DNA from 2 places in the Allobosea sp. P2_B12 genome. Region 2 is predicted to be linked to the other one. Evidence: riboswitches for the same ligand, from Rfam matches in the RefSeq annotation. Region 2 holds a riboswitch; the other holds the start of a gene.
What was found. A riboswitch is a leader RNA that binds a small molecule or an ion and turns the genes downstream of it on or off. The one in region 2 is predicted to bind cobalamin.
Positions count from the first base shown of each region.

Region 1 (7,546 bases), on a different contig from region 2:
TCGCGAAGGCGGTCCCACCGGGAAACGCCATCTCGAACCGGTTTCCGGCGACGTTCTCGATTACGGGCTCGACCTGATCCACGTCCATCATCATCCTCTCCGGGCGGGAACCGGCACGCATCAGCGCTTATTCCAGGCACCACCAGATAGGGATGATGTCGGCATCGGCCAACCCGGCGCGCGCTATCCCCGCGCCGTCAGCACGAACATCGGCACGCCGCCTGCGTCATCCCTCTCATCGCGCAGTCCCCTCCTCCGGCAGGTCGATCAGATATTCGATATGCCGCCGGCCTGAGGCGCCCTCGCGGATGCTGACGGCAACGCCGAAGACACGCGCGATCAGATCCTCGGTCAGCACCTCCGGCGGCGGCCCCGACGCGACAACCTTGCCGTCATGCAGCACCGCGATCTCGTCGCAGAACAGCGATGCGAGATTGAGGTCGTGCAAAGCGAGGATGCAGGTGACGCCGAGCCGTCGCAGCAGCGACAGGATCGAGAGCTGGTGCTGGATGTCGAGATGATTGGTCGGCTCGTCGAGGATCAGTTCGCGCGGCTCCTGAGCGAGCGCGCGGGCGATATGGACGCGCTGACGCTCGCCGCCCGACAATGTATGCCAGAGCTGGTCGTGCCGCGCAGCCATGTCGACACGCTCCAGCGCCGCCTCGACGGCTTCCTCGTCGGCGTCAGTCCAGGAGGCGAGCGCGCCGCGATGCGGCGTTCGCCCGAGCTTGACCACGTCGCAGACCGAGAGCTGCACCTCGGTCGAGGCCTGCTGCTCGACGAAGGCAAGCCGCTTGGCGAGATCGCGCCGCGCTATCGTGGCGAGGTCGCGGTCGTCGAGCGTGACGACGCCGCTCTCGACCTTGCGCAGGCGGCAGAGCAGCCGCAGCAGGCTCGACTTGCCCGAGCCGTTGGGGCCGATCAGCCCGAGGATTCGCCCTGGCTCGGCGCGCAGCGTCACGCCGTCGACGATCATCCGCCGCGCCGCGCTCCAGCGGATGTCATGGGCAGCGAGCGTCATGTCGCGCGCCTCGCTCGGTAAAGGATCAGCGCGAAGGCCGGCGCTCCGAACAGGGCGGTGACGACACCGATCGGCAGGATCTGCTGCGGCACCAGGATGCGCGACAGGATGTCGGCGAGAATCATGAAGATCGCGCCGATCACCAGGCAGGCCGGCAGCAACCGCGCATGCGCCGGCCCCACGAGAAACCGCGCCGCATGCGGGATGACCAACCCGACGAAGCCGACCGTGCCGACGATTGAGACCATGGTCGCGGTCATCACCGCCGTCGTCGCAAACAGCACGATCCGCACCCGCGTCACCGCGACGCCGAGCGAGGCCGCTGCATCCGCCCCGAAAGCGAAGGCGTCGAGCACCTTGGCGTGCAGCATGCAGACGCCAAAGCAGATCAGCGCCACCGGCGTCGCCACCCAGACATCGGGCCAGCGCACGCCACCGAAATTGCCGAGCAGCCAGAACATCACGCCGCGCGCCTGCTCAGCATTGGCGAGCGTCGTGACGATGGTCGCGGTGGCCGCATTGAAGAGCTGCGATCCCGCGACGCCGGCGAGGATGACGCGGTCGCTCGAACCGCCCGCCCCCGTCGCCAGCAGCGCCACCACCAGCAGCGCCACCACCGCGCCGATGAAGGCTCCGCCCGAGATCGTCAACGCAGCCCCGCCGAAGCCGAGGATCATCACCGCCACCGCGCCGGTCGAGGCGCCGGCCGAGATGCCGAGGATATAGGGCTCGGCCAGCGGATTGCGCAGCAGCGCCTGCAGGATCGCGCCCGACAGCGCCAGCGTTCCCCCGCAGAGCGCCGCCAGCAGCGCGCGACTCAGGCGGTAGTCGAAGATGACGCCCTGCTGGATCGGGCTGACCGGATAGTCGAGATCGAACACCCCGTTTCCGAGCGCCTGGAAGGCGGTCGACAGCGGGATCTTCATCTCGCCGATGGTCACGGCCAGCGCGATCGCGGTCACCAGCGCCAGCAGCGCCGCCAGCGCGATCGCGATCCGCGCCGGCCAGTTGGGCTTGATCGGCGCGTGGCTCACTTGGACAGCCCGAAGCTCTCGATGGCTTTGGCCAGCGCCTCGATGCCGTCGACCGTGTCGAGGCCCGCCCGTGTCGCGCCGACATCCATCACGACGATGCGGTTGTTGCGGACCGCGTCGAGCTTGCTGGCGACCGCGTCGGTCCTGAGGAAGTTCAGCTTGAGATCGATGTCGTCGGCCGGGAAGCGGCGCCGGTCCATCTTCACCACCACGATCACGGCGGGGTTGGCGGCCGCCACGCTCTCCCAGCCGACCAGCGGCCACTCCTCGTTCGTGGCGATGATGTTGCGCGCCCCGAGCTTGGACAGGATATAGGCCGGCACGCCGTTCCTGCCGGCCAGGAAGGCATCGCCCTTGACGTCCTTGCTGGAGAACCAAACGGTCACCGGAATGTCCCTGGCGGCACGGCCGGCCACCGCCGCGACAGCCTTCTCCTCGCGCGCCTTGAGTTCCGCGACCAGCGCCTCGGCCCGGTCCACGACATCGAAGATCTGCCCGAACTCTCGGATGTTACGGTAGACCAGTTCCATCGTGAACATCTGGGTGCGGACGCCGTCTCCGCCGCCCGTGTTGTCCTTGCCGACGCAATCCGATGGCGAGACATAGGCCGGCACCTTCAGCTTGGCGAACTGGTCGCGCTTGCCGACGATGCCGTTGGGGCCCACATGCCATTCGAACATCGCGGTGACGAGGTCGGGCTCCTGCGCGACCACCGCCTCGAAGCTCGGGTCGTTGTCGGCGAGCTTCTTGACCCTGGCATTGGCCGTCTCGAAGCGCTTCGCCACCGGGCTGAACCAGACGGCCGTGCCGACGACCCGATCGCCCAGGCCAAGCGCATAGAGGATCTCCGTCTGGGTCTGGCCGATCGCCACGACGCGCTTCGGCGCCTTGTCGAAGGTGACCTGGTGCCCGCAATTCTCGACCGTCACCGGATAGCGAGTCGCCTGCGCGCTGGCGAAACCCATGCCGAGAGCCAGCAGCGGAAGAGCGAGCGCGACGGAGCGCGCAAGACGGCGCAGGCCGCGGGTCGAAATGGTCATGGCATGGTCCGGCTTGTGAGGACGGCGGGAAAACGAAACGGCAGGCACCGCAATGGCGGCGTCGAAAGACCGTAATGTAATAACATCACAATTTTCATGGCCCTCCGTGGACGGCCGGGTCAAGCGCGATGCCGCGCCGTGGTGAAGCTGGGTGGTGGAAAATCTCTGCATCATCGTTTGCCCCGTGATGATTAAGGGGCGCACGACGGACGCGCGCGACGGATTGGCGGATGTGAAATCCGGCCCGTTCGCGCACGACCGATCAGGACACCCCGCCCGAAAGACCGTTCAGTCGATCAGGGCAGGTCTCCTGGCTCGCGGGTCGACGCCAACTCCGCCCGGCCTTCCCAGCGCAGGCTGCGCCAGTGGACGATGGGCGGAAAGCTCGCCGCTTACAGTTGCGGGGGCAGCCTCGGCATTGGCGCACAAGGCGCCTCACCGAATTCCCTCTTAGCTTCGGCCGAAAACGACCGAAGAACCTTGATCACCGTTGACGATAGAGCGCTCACAGCCGCCGTCAAGGGCGCGTTGCGATGCGTCACCTACTCCCAGGTGAAGCCCAGCTCGTAGATGACCGGAGCCACGGCACGCATCTTCAGATCGTCCGAGGAGAAGGCCTGATCGCCCGAAACCGCATCCTGCGCCGCACCGGGAGCGGTCTTCGCCGCCGCGAAGCGCACCAGCATGCGGCAGCCGCCGGGCGGCGCGTCGAGCGTCCCGCCGCGCCAGTCGCTCACCGTGCCGGAATAATCCCAATCGAAGCCGGCGAGTTCGAAGGGTTTGCCATTGATCGCTTCGACCTGTGTCAGCGGCTGGCGCAGGCTGAGCGGCTTGGCGTCGGAGCGGGCTGCGAGCCGCCAGCGATAGGCCGGCGGCGCGGCGCTGGCATCAGTGGTCCGGCCGAAGATCGCCATGCGCGGATTGCTGCGCTTGGCGCGGTCGTTCCAGAGGATTTCGATTCGGCGGGCCGGGTCGGCGGCGAAGAGCACTGTGCCCTGCTCGGTCTCGCCTTCGCCGATGGAGAGCTTCCGGCTCGAGACATTGCGCGCGCCGAAAGCCTTGGCGAGCGAGGCATGGCTGGCCTGTCGCGAGATCGGCCCGTCGCAGGTCAGGACCGGCCCGATCTCCTGCGCCTGCACGAAAGCCGGCAATGACGCGAGAACCGATGCGAAGAACGGGATTGCGATGCGGCACGCCATCCCGCCGCGTCCTTACGCCCGCTGCGCAGTCCGGCTCAGTGCCGCGTGCCGCTGCTGAAGGCACCAGTGCGAACCTTGTCCGCCAGACCCTCGGCAAAGACGGCGGTCGCCTCCTCGCCATAGGTCTCGACCAGCGTGCGGAAGGCGGCAAACAGCGCGGCATGGGCCAGCGCGTCGCTGTCGAGCCCATCCTGCTGCGCTTCGGTGAAGGCGTCCTCGACATAGCCATAGGCGACGCGGCGCGCGTCATGGCTGTCCTCGGCCATGGCCAGGTCAAGCGGCAGGTCGTCTGAAATGATGGACATGAAGGCGAGAACTCTGCGGCTTGCTTTTGATCGGCTTGTTGTCGCGCGAAGCTGGTTTCCTGGCACGAATCGTGCCGTTTCCGGCCCGCTTCGCGACGATCGACGTTGCCTGAATCATAGGCCGTGCCAGAGCGGGACGCTACCGCCGCGTTTAAGAAAGGTTAACGCGGCCGGACAAATCCCACGGAAAGCCGCAGTTCGGCGCGCTCTGTCACCTATCCGCCATAGCGGCCGGCCAGCACCCGGGCGAGGCGCTCGCCCTCCCCCGCCAGGCGCGTGGAGGCCTCTTGGCTGCCCTCGGTGCAAGCGCGGTGCGTCAGCGAATAGGCCCGGAAGCCGCGGTTGTAGGCAGCCGTCAAACGCTCGCGCCGCGGCGGCGTGCGGCCTTCGGCCTCGACCAGCGCCGTCATCCGGTCGCGCCAGTCCTGCGCCTCCTTGCCGGCGCAGAGCGTGCGCAGATAGGCCAGCGACCCCATGATCTCGGCGAGCTTCAGAAGCTGCGGCTCATAGGGCGGCGGCGGTGGCTCAGGCGCAGGCTCCGCCGGCTTGGCAGCGGCAGGGGGGCGCTGCTGCGCCGGAGCGACGCCCGGCAGCGCGCCCGTCAGCAGCGCGAGCAGGCACAGCGCAGCGCGCCTCATGCACCGTCCCCGGCCGCAAGCAGGATGGTGCGGGCCCTGCGCAGCACATCGGCAAGCTCGCGCGTCGTCGCGAGCCCGCCGAGCTTGAGCGGGTCGGCCCACATCACCGCGCCGGCTTCGGGGCCGGTCCGGGGTTCGCCCGAGAGCCATTCGCCCACGAACGACGCGACGACGAAATGATGCGTGATCTCGCCTGCCGCGTCGCGGCCGAAGATCTCGACATGGCGGTTGAAGCCGACGATCCGCGCGGTGACGCCGACCTCTTCCTCAAGCTCGCGCAAGGCGGCCTGCTCCAGCGTCTCGCCGGCCTCGACCTTGCCGCCCGGCAGCGACCAGAGCTGGTCGGCAGGCGGCTTGGTCCGCGTCGCGAGCAGGACCTTGCCGTCGCGGAAGACGGCGACCGAGGCCGCCAGCACCGGACGGGCCGGAGCCTTGCCGGTCGCCGGGAAGCGGATGACCTGGCCGCCCTCGCCGCTCATCGGGAACAGCCCAGGCTCATACGTGCTGCCCACCATTGATGTGCAGCTCGGCGCCGGTGACGTAGCTCGACGCGTCGGTGCACAGGAAGTGGATCGCGCGCGCCACCTCCTCGGTCTTGCCGAGGCGCCCGAGCGGCAGGGTCGCGACGATCTTCTCGGTCCCCGGCGAGAGGATGGCGGTGTCGATTTCGCCCGGCGAGATCGAATTGACGCGGATGCCAAGCGGGCCGAAATCCGAGGCCATTTCCCGCGTCAGGCTGGCGAGCGCCGCCTTCGAGGTCGCATAGGCGGCGCCTGCGAAGGGATGGACGCGCGAGCCTGCGATCGAGGTGACGTTGACGATCGTGCCCTTGGCGGCGGTGAGTTCGTCGAGCAGGCCGCGCGCCAGCATGATCGGCGCGAAGAAATTGACCTGGAAGACCTTGTGCCAGTCGTTGAACGAGGTCGTTGCCGCGCCGAGCCGCGCGCCCTTCGGCCCCTTCGGAGAGATGCCGGCATTGTTGACCAGCGCATTGAGCTTGCCGCCCTCGGCCGCGAGCCGCTTCTTGATCTCGGCGATGCCGCGCATCGTGTCCTCGGGGTCGCCGAGATCAATCTGGACATGGTCGTCGGCGCCCGACGGCCAGGGGCATTTGTCGGAGAAGGCCTGGCGCGAGCAGGACAGGATGCGCCAGCCCGCCATCGCGAACTGCATCACGGTGGCGTGGCCGATGCCGCGGCTCGCCCCGGTCAGCAGCATGACCGGGCGCTTGCCCGCCTCGGTCTTGGGAAAATCGAATTTTGGCATCGCCATCTGGCTGTTGATCCTCAAGGATAAAGGCGCGCGCGCGCCCAGGGTTCGCCGGCAGAGGCGCGGCGGAAGACGACGCGGTCATGCAGCCGGAAGGCGCCGTCCTTCCAGAACTCGAGATAGACCGGCGTGATGCGAAAACCGGTCCAGTGCGGCGGGCGCGGGATCGTGCCCAGCCCGAACTTTGCGGCCTGGACGGCGACCGCCTTCTCCAGCGCGAAACGGCTCTCCAGCGGGCGCGACTGCTGCGAGGCCCAGGCGCCGATGCGGCTGTCGCGCGGCCGCGACTGGAAATAGGCATCCGCCATCTCGTCGCTGACGATCGTCACATGGCCGCGAATGCGGATCTGGCGGCGCAGGCTCTTCCAGTGGAACAGGGCAGCCGCCTTGGGCTGGCCAAGCAGTTCCTCGCCCTTCTGGCTCTGCGTGTTGGTGTAGAAGACGAAATCCTCGCCGTCGCGCCCGTTCAGCAGCACCATCCGGCTGTTGGGCATGCCCTCGGCATCGACCGTCGACAGCGCCATGGCATGGGGGTCGTTGGGTTCGGAGGTCTTTGCTTCTTCGAACCAGGCCTGAAACAGCGCGAAAGGGTCCTGTTCCCCCGTGAAGTCACCGCTCGTTAACCGTTCCACGTGTCTAATCCTTGGAGAAGCTGGGGTTTTGCGTTTGGGCGAGCGCTGTCGGTGAACTTGGTCAAGTCAGGGTGTCTATATAGGGCAGCGACGGGAGCGTTCCAAAGCCTTCCGCAGCGCGCTGCCGCCATGCGCCGGCTCGCTGCCGCAGGCGCCGCCTGCCTTGGCCTGATCAGCGCCGGATGTTCCGTCTCCTTCCCGATTTTGGGGCTCTCCAGCAAGGCCGAGGACGAGGTCGTAACGACCTCCTCTGTCCTGCCGGCACGGGGCTCCACCAAGCCGGGCGCACTGGCCTCGCTCTCCTCCGAACTCGGCCCCGAGGATATGCGCCGGGCCGATGGCGCGATGGCGGTCGCGCTCGATCCGCAGGGCAATGGCGCAGCCGTCTCCTGGGACAACCCGCAAAGC
Region 1 covers NZ_JBFUDG010000002.1:192,564-200,109, reverse strand. The annotation lists gene AC1DYU_RS06220 (GNAT family N-acetyltransferase) at 1-91, opposite strand, end outside; gene AC1DYU_RS06215 (ABC transporter ATP-binding protein) at 236-1,021, opposite strand; gene AC1DYU_RS06210 (FecCD family ABC transporter permease) at 1,018-2,055, opposite strand; gene AC1DYU_RS06205 (ABC transporter substrate-binding protein) at 2,052-3,074, opposite strand; cobalamin riboswitch at 3,379-3,593, opposite strand; gene AC1DYU_RS06200 (hypothetical protein) at 3,638-4,294, opposite strand; gene AC1DYU_RS06195 (hypothetical protein) at 4,330-4,599, opposite strand; gene AC1DYU_RS06190 (TIGR02301 family protein) at 4,815-5,237, opposite strand; gene AC1DYU_RS06185 (NUDIX hydrolase) at 5,234-5,752, opposite strand; gene AC1DYU_RS06180 (SDR family NAD(P)-dependent oxidoreductase) at 5,733-6,509, opposite strand; gene pdxH (pyridoxamine 5'-phosphate oxidase) at 6,524-7,138, opposite strand; gene AC1DYU_RS06170 (RT0821/Lpp0805 family surface protein) at 7,268-7,546, shown strand, end outside.
Region 1: linked by a shared signal. The riboswitch ahead of AC1DYU_RS06205 (ABC transporter substrate-binding protein) and the one ahead of AC1DYU_RS24470 (CbtB domain-containing protein) in region 2 are both predicted to bind cobalamin.

Region 2 (7,546 bases):
CCCGTCTCGCCGCGCCGGCGTGCGGCGGCGGGCTCGTTGCAGTCCTCGGGCTCGTCGAGGGCGGCGACGGCGCGCGCGGCGGCATCGAGCAGCCCGACCTGTGCCGGAAAGGTGTCGCGGAAGGCGCCCGAGATGCGCACCGTCACGTCGATACGCGGATGGTCGAGCTTCGGCTGCGGCGTGATCGCAAACCCCGTCACGCGCGTTGAGGCCGGGTCCCAGAGGGGTACGACGCCCATCAGCGCCAGTGCATGGGCGATATCCTCGCCGCCTGAACGGAGCGTCGGTGAGGCCCAGAGATCCATCACGATCCGGCGCGGCGCCTCGCCATGGTCCTGCCGGTGGCGCGCCACCACGGCCTGCGCCGCGAGCGCTCCCAGCCGCGCCGCCGCTCGCGTCGGGATCGCGCGCGGATCGAGCGTCGAGAGGTTGCGGCCGGTCGGCAGCACATCGGGCCGGCCACGATGCGGCGAGCCGGCCGGGCCGGGCGGCACGAAGCGTCCGTCCAGAGCCCGCAGCAACCCGTCGCGCTCGGCCCACGCCGAGTCGGGATCGGCCTCGGAGCGTCCGAAGACATGCAGCCCCTCGCGGAAGGGCAGTTCGGCGATGTCGCAAAGATGCGCGTCGAGCCGCGTCAGCGCCTCGCTCATGGACAGGTCGGGTGTGACTCCGCAGGAATGCGCCAGACCGCTCGCCTCGGCCCGGTCGCGGATTTCGGCCGCGACGATGTCGGCGCGGCGCGGATCGAGCACCTGCGCCTGGCTGAACTCCTCGACGAGATCGCGCAGCAGCGCTGTCTCGGCCGCCGCGCCGGTCTGCGCCAGACCGCTCGCCTCGGCCCGGTCGCGGATTTCGGCCGCGACGATGTCGGCGCGGCGCGGATCGAGCACCTGCGCCTGGCTGAACTCCTCGACGAGATCGCGCAGCAGCGCTGTCTCGGCCGCCGCGCCGGTCTGCGCCAGCGGAGGCGGCAGATGGCCAAGCGTGATGGCTGAGAGCCGGCGCTTGGCCGGCGCGGCCTCGCCGGGATCGTCGACGACATAAGGGTAGACCACCGGCAGCCCCTGCGTGACGAGGCGCGGCCAGCAGGCGGCCGACAGCGCCACCGCCTTGCCGGGCAGCCATTCGGTCGTGCCATGGGTGCCGAGATGGATCAGTGCGTCGATGCCGGCCGTCTCGCGCAAGGCGCGGTAGAAGGCGAGGTAAGCATGGCCGGGCGGCGCGTCGGGGTCGTGATATCGCGCCTTGCGGTCCGGCGTCGCATCGCGCGGCGGCTGCAGCGCGATGGTCAGGTGGCCGTTGCGGACCGCGCGGAAACGGAAGGCGCCGTCGACGCAGGCGGTGTCCGAGACCGGGTCGCCATGCGTGGCGAGGAGTGTGTCGCGCGCCTCGGCGGGGATGGTCGCGAGCCAGGCGCGGTAGGCTTCGAGCGGCTGGGCAAGGTCGGCCGGGCCGGTGGTCAGCGCCTGCATCAACCTCCAGCCCTCATCCTGAGCAGCAGGCGAAGCCTCCGTCTCGAAGGATGCGCCAGTGGGCTCCGAGCTTCCTGAAGCATCCTTCGAGACGCCGCTGCGCGGCTCCTCAGGATGAGGGCTGAGGGTGTGAGGACGTGGGCTGAGATCGTACCCCGCCTCCGCCAGCAGCGTCTCGATCGCGCCCACGCTCGCCGGCGTGTCGAGCCCGACCGCGAAACCCGCCCGGCCGCCGCGCGTGGGATAATCCGACATCACCAGCGCCAGCCGGCGGCCCGAAGCGGGCTTGCTCGCGAGCGCGATCCAGCCGCTCGCCAGATCGGCCAGCGCCGCCACGCCCTCGGTGTCGGGCACGAGCCGGCGGGTGGTCAGCCCGGTCGCCGCATCCGGGACGTCAGCCTTGAAGGCGACGGGGATGGTCCCGAGCCGCCCGTCGAATTCCGGCAGAGCGACCTGCATGGCGATGTCGGCGGCCGAGAGCCCGCGCGGCGAGGCCGCCCAGGCCTCGCGCGCGCTGCCGACCGGCATCGCCTGCAGCACCGGGCAATCGGCGGCATCGAGCACGAAATCGGAGCCTTCGCGGGCCGAGAAGGCCGTGGTCGTGACGATCAGCGAAGGCCGCCGTGTCGCGATCAAAGCCGCAAGCTCGGTGGTGACGGCGGGGTCCTTCAGGCTGGTCAAAGCGAGGATCAGCGGCGCATGGCCGCGAGCGGTGAGCGCAGCAGCAAGCGCCTCGCCCATCGCCGTGTCGCCAGCGCTGACCGCCGAGCGGTAGACGAGGATGGGGACGAGCGCTTTGTCGGTAGGCAGTGCGGCCAAGGCCTGGCGCCAGGGGGCAGGCGCAGCGCCGTCGCCCAGCGCGAAGAGTGGTGGGAGGGGCAGAGGTGCAAGCTCGGAGGCGTCGCGCTGGCCCTCATCCGCCTGCCGGCACCTTCTCCCCCGAGGGGAGAAGGGACCAGTGGCGGCCGTTCCTTCCTTCTCCGCTCGAGGGAGAAGGTGGCCCGGCGCAGCCGGGTCGGATGAGGGCAGCGCCGCCTCGAGATATCCTGCCGCCACAGTCAGCAGCCGGCGCATATTCTCCGCCCCGCCACCTGCCTGGAAATAACCCAGCATCGCCTGCGCACAGCCTGCCGGCACCGTCCCGTACTCCGCCAGCCGGCCATCGACCCGGTCGTCGCCCGGCAGCACCGCCAGCGCGATGCCTTGCATCCGGCAAGCATCGCTGAGTTCCTCGATACCGTAGCGCCAGTAATCCAGCCCGCCGAGGCAGCGCACCAGCACGAAGCGGCTCTTCGCCACCGTCTTCTCGATCAGGAAGTCGATCGAGAGCGGGTGCTTCAGACGACGCAGCGAGGCGAGGCGGACGGAGAGCCCGCAACCGGCGGCAGCCGCCGCCAGCGCCGAGAGGTCGCTGTCAGCGAAGGACAGCACCAGCACATCTCCCGGCGGCAGGCCGAGATCGACGGCGTCTTCGCCGTCGTCGAGCCTGATCTCGCTGGTCGGGAGAAGATGCATGTCTTCGCAGACCTGTCCTCGAAAATCGCCGGCCGTCAGGCGCCGGCGAGCGCGGCCTCCACGGCCTTCACGTCGAAGCCCTTGAGCCCGATGACGGTCAGCCGGCCGTCGCGCGCCTCGCCTTCGGCCCAGGCGCGGTCGAAATGATGGCTGACGCGCCGGCCGACACCCTGCAGGACGAGCCGCATCGGCTTGCCGGGAACGCCCGCAAAACCCTTCAGCCGCAGCACGCCGTCGGCTTCGGCCGCCTTGGCCACACGCGCCGAGAGCGCTTCCGGCGAAAGGCCCTCGGGCAGCGCCAGCGCGACCGAATCGAAATCATCATGGTCGTGATCCTCGCCCTCGCCATGATGCGAGGGGCGCGCGGCGAGATCGGCTTCGGCCGCCGCGCCCAATCCGACGATCAGCGCCGGCTCGACCTTGCCATGGCTGGTCTCGACGATCTTGATCGCCTTGGGCAGGTGCTGCGCGATCTCGGCCCTGACCCGGGCCTTGGCCGCCTCGTCGATCAGGTCGCTCTTGTTGAGCAGGATCAGATCGGCGCATAGGATCTGGTCCTCGAACACCTCCTCCAGCGGGTTGTCGTGCTCGACCGAAGCGTCCTGCGCGGCTTGCGCGGCCACCGCCTCGGGATCGTCAGCGAACTGTCCCTCGGCGACGGCTGGCCCATCGACCACGGCGATGACGCCGTCGACCGTGACGCGGGCGCGGATCGCCGGCCAGTTGAAGGCCTTGACCAGCGGCTTGGGCAGGGCGAGCCCCGAGGTCTCGATCAGGATATGCTCGGGCGGGTTCGCGCGGTTCAAAAGCTTTTCCAGCGCCGGCACGAAATCATCTGCCACCGTGCAGCAGATGCAGCCATTGGGCAGTTCGACAACGTCCTCCTCGGTGCAGCCGGAAATGCCGCAGCCCTTGAGGAATTCGCCGTCGAAGCCGAGATCGCCGAATTCGTTGACCAGCACCGCGAGGCGCTTGCCTTGAGCGTTTTCAAGCAGGTGGCGCACCAGCGTCGTCTTTCCGGCGCCGAGGAAGCCGGTGATGATCGTGCAGGGAATCTTGCCGAGCGTGGGGTTCTGCGGGGCGTTCATGATGTCATCCTTGCTGGCGCGCCGGCATCGGCGGCACGCGTGCGACCACGCCCTTGCGGAAGCAAGGGGGGCGCTCTTTCCAGGGAACGATGCCGTTGGCGCTGGCGGCATAGGCTTCAGCCGCGCTGACGATATCGTCGAGATGGGTATCGGTTTCGAGGTCGCCGATCAGGTAGGTCCATTTGCCGTCGGCCGAGAGCGCGATGGTGCAGGGCCGCTTGCAGACGGCCAGGCACTCGGCCGTGACGACCGTGATGCCGTTCGCCGGCCCATTGAGGCGCCGCGTCAGCGCCTCGGCCAGGGCTGCGCCAGGCTGGTCGTAACCCTCCGGCAAATCCTCGCGGACACGCCTGCACACGGTGCAAACATGGATGGTGAGATCGCTGTCCGACATGGTCACGACGCGGCGGCGCGGCGCGTGAACCAGGGCCAGAGCCGGCCGACGGCACAGCCGGTGGCGAGCCAGAGCGCGGCCTGGATGGCGAGCGACAGCGCCGCGAAATGCGCCGCGATCTCGGCCGGCACCTTGCTCTCGGGCGCGGCCGGGTGCGGCGCGCCAAAGATATGCGGTGCCAGGATCGCTACGATGGCGAGGGCGCGCAGCCAAGGCGTCTCCATGCGCAGGAATACGAACAGCCCGCCGGCCGTGACCAATGCGGTGACGATCCACCAGAGCTGTCGCTGTTCGAGCGCCGCCGAGGCGGCGCCGGGCAGTTCGGGGGCCAGCCCCGTCGCCGGCACGAGGCCGAAGGCGAGGAAACCGCAGGCCGCCCAGATCAGGGCGCGGCGCTCGTCGATGGTCTCGTTGGCGGCGATCATGCCGGCCAGCAGCAGCGCGGCGAAGCCGATCGCGGTGGCGATCGTCACGACGCTGGTGAACAGCGTCCGCTGCAGGCCGCCCTGCGGCTTCCACTCGGCGTGGTCGCCATGCGCCTCGGTGCCGTGGGCCAGCAGAATCCTGGCTTCGCCGAAAACCCTGGCCTCACCGGAGAAGGCAGCCTGTGACGGCGCGACAGCGCGCAAAGCCGCCTCATAGGTTTCCGCCTTGAGGATCAGCGGCGTGGTGGTGACATGCTGGAGCGCGGCGACGATGAGCCCAGCCAGAAGCCCGGCCAGAAGACTGACCGCGAGAACACGATTGATCATGTTGGCTTTCCCTCAGTGGCAGGGAAAGGCGAGGCCGTGGCGCGTGTCGTGCGCCGCGTTGTGCACGCTGGCCGAGGCCGCGAAGCCGACCGTGTAGACCAGCACGCTGCCGAGCAGGAGCGCCGCAGCGACCGCCTTGACGCGTTCTGAAACGCTGGCCTGCTGCGTGGAAACCGTAACCGTGTTCATCACTGTTCTCCTGGCCGCCCCGCCGGCGGCCTGTTGGAAATGCGGATCGGACGACGGCAGGTCTCCTGGCTCGCGGGTCTAGGCATCCTGCGCCGCCTTCCCGGGATCGCTCCCAGTGGCCGATGGCGCAGAACTCGCCGCTTACAGTTGCGGGGGCAGCCGCGGTATCGCACCGCGTTCCCTTTTCACCTCCTTGCGGAGGCACCGTCGGCTGAGATCATTAGCCATGTGGGCGGTGCTGTGCAATGCAGTTGCCTCGCTTCAACCCGAGCCCTCATCCTGAGGAGCCGCGAAGCGGCGTCTCGAAGGATGTTCCAGTGCGCTCTGGAGCATCCTTCGAGACGCGGACTTGCGTCCGCTCCTCAGGATGAGGGCTCGTTTCTTCGCGGGCCAGCGTGACCGACCAGATCCCCCATCTCACCCTCGTCCTCGGCGGCGCCCGCTCGGGCAAGAGTCGCCATGCCGAGGCGCTGATCGAGGCTTTGCCGCCGCCCTGGGCCTATATCGCGACGGCGCAGGCCTGGGACGACGAGATGGCCGCGCGCATTGCCGAGCACCGGGCGCGGCGCTCCGGCGACTGGATCACGCTCGACGCTGCCCTCGACCTGCCCGACGCGATTCGCGGGCTTCCGGCCGGGCGGCCGGTGCTGGTCGATTGTCTGACGCTCTGGCTGACCAATCTCATGCTCGCCGAGCACGATACGGCTGCGGCGGGCGCGGCCCTGATCGAGGCCTGCGCCCAGGCCTCCGCCCCGGTCGTGCTGGTCTCCAACGAGGTCGGGCTCGGCATCGTGCCCGACAATGCGCTGGCGCGGCGCTTCCGCGACGAGGCCGGCCGGCTGCATCAGGCGGTTGCGGCTCGCGCCGGCCGCGTGGTCTTCATGGTCGCCGGACTGCCGATGCAGGTGAAGTGAGAGACTGAATATGACCGCAGAAACCGACGAAGCCGCCCGCCACAAGGCCAAGATGGAGAAGCGCAAGGCGGTGCAGGATGCCGAGGTCGCCGCCAAGACGGTCGAGAAGGGTCTGCTCATCGTCAACAGCGGTCCCGGCAAGGGCAAGTCGACGGCCGCTTTCGGTCTCGCGCTGCGCGCGCTCGGCCATGGCTGGCGCATCGGGGTGGTGCAGTTCATCAAGGGCGCCTGGGAAACCGGCGAGCGCAAGGCGCTGGAGGCTTTCGGCGACCAGGTCTCGTGGCACACCATGGGCGAGGGCTTCACCTGGGAGACGCAGGACAAGGCCCGCGACATCGCCGCCGCGACCCGCGCCTTCGACAAGGCCAAGGAATTGATGGCGGATGAGACGATCCGCCTGATCGTGCTCGACGAACTCAACATCGCCTTGCGCTACGATTACCTGCCGCTGGCCGAGGTCGTCGCGACGCTGACCGCGCGCCGCAGCGACCTCCACATCATCGTCACCGGCCGCAACGCCAAGCCTGAGCTGATCGAAGCCGCCGACCTCGTGACGGAGATGACGCTGGTGAAGCACCATTTCGCCGCAGGGGTGAAGGCGCAGGAGGGGATTGAGTTCTAGGCGAAGCACGTCATTCTCGGGCTTGATCCGAGAATCTCAGCCCGGAACGGGCGCCAAAGCCTCTCTCGGCACGAGATGCTCGGGTCAAGCCCGAGCATGACGGCTAGACGAGCGCAGCCGCCCCGCCCACCGCCGCCACCCCCCACAACAGCCCGCAAGCCCGCCGGTACAGCCGCAGCGCCCGCCTGACGTCTGCGGCGGTCGCCTCGGCGCGGCCGTCGCCCATCCAGCCATCGTCCACCACGACCTCGCCATAGATGCGCGGTCCCGCCAGCCGTAATCCCAGTGCGCCGGCCATCGCGGCTTCCGGCCAACCCGCATTCGGCGAGCGGTGATGGCGCGCATCGCGGCGGACTGACCTCCACGCCCCGGCCGCATCGGCCTCGCGGTCGAGCGCGGCGGCTGCAATCAGCAGCAGGGCGGTGAGCCGCGAGGCCGGCAGGTTGACGAGGTCGTCGAGCCGCGCCGAAGCCCAGCCGAAGGTGAGATGGCGCGGTGTCTTGTGCCCGATCATCGAATCGGCGGTGTTGATCGCCTTGTAGAGCGCGATGCCCGGCAGCCCGGCGACGCCGAGCCAGAAGGCGGGCGCGACCACGCCGT
Region 2 covers NZ_JBFUDG010000016.1:15,693-23,238, reverse strand. The annotation lists gene AC1DYU_RS24490 (cobaltochelatase subunit CobN) at 1-2,987, opposite strand, end outside; gene cobW (cobalamin biosynthesis protein CobW) at 3,023-4,075, opposite strand; gene AC1DYU_RS24480 (DUF1636 family protein) at 4,080-4,469, opposite strand; gene AC1DYU_RS24475 (CbtA family protein) at 4,472-5,221, opposite strand; gene AC1DYU_RS24470 (CbtB domain-containing protein) at 5,234-5,410, opposite strand; cobalamin riboswitch at 5,449-5,634, opposite strand; gene cobU (bifunctional adenosylcobinamide kinase/adenosylcobinamide-phosphate guanylyltransferase) at 5,806-6,324, shown strand; gene cobO (cob(I)yrinic acid a,c-diamide adenosyltransferase) at 6,335-6,946, shown strand; gene cbiB (adenosylcobinamide-phosphate synthase CbiB) at 7,050-7,546, opposite strand, start outside.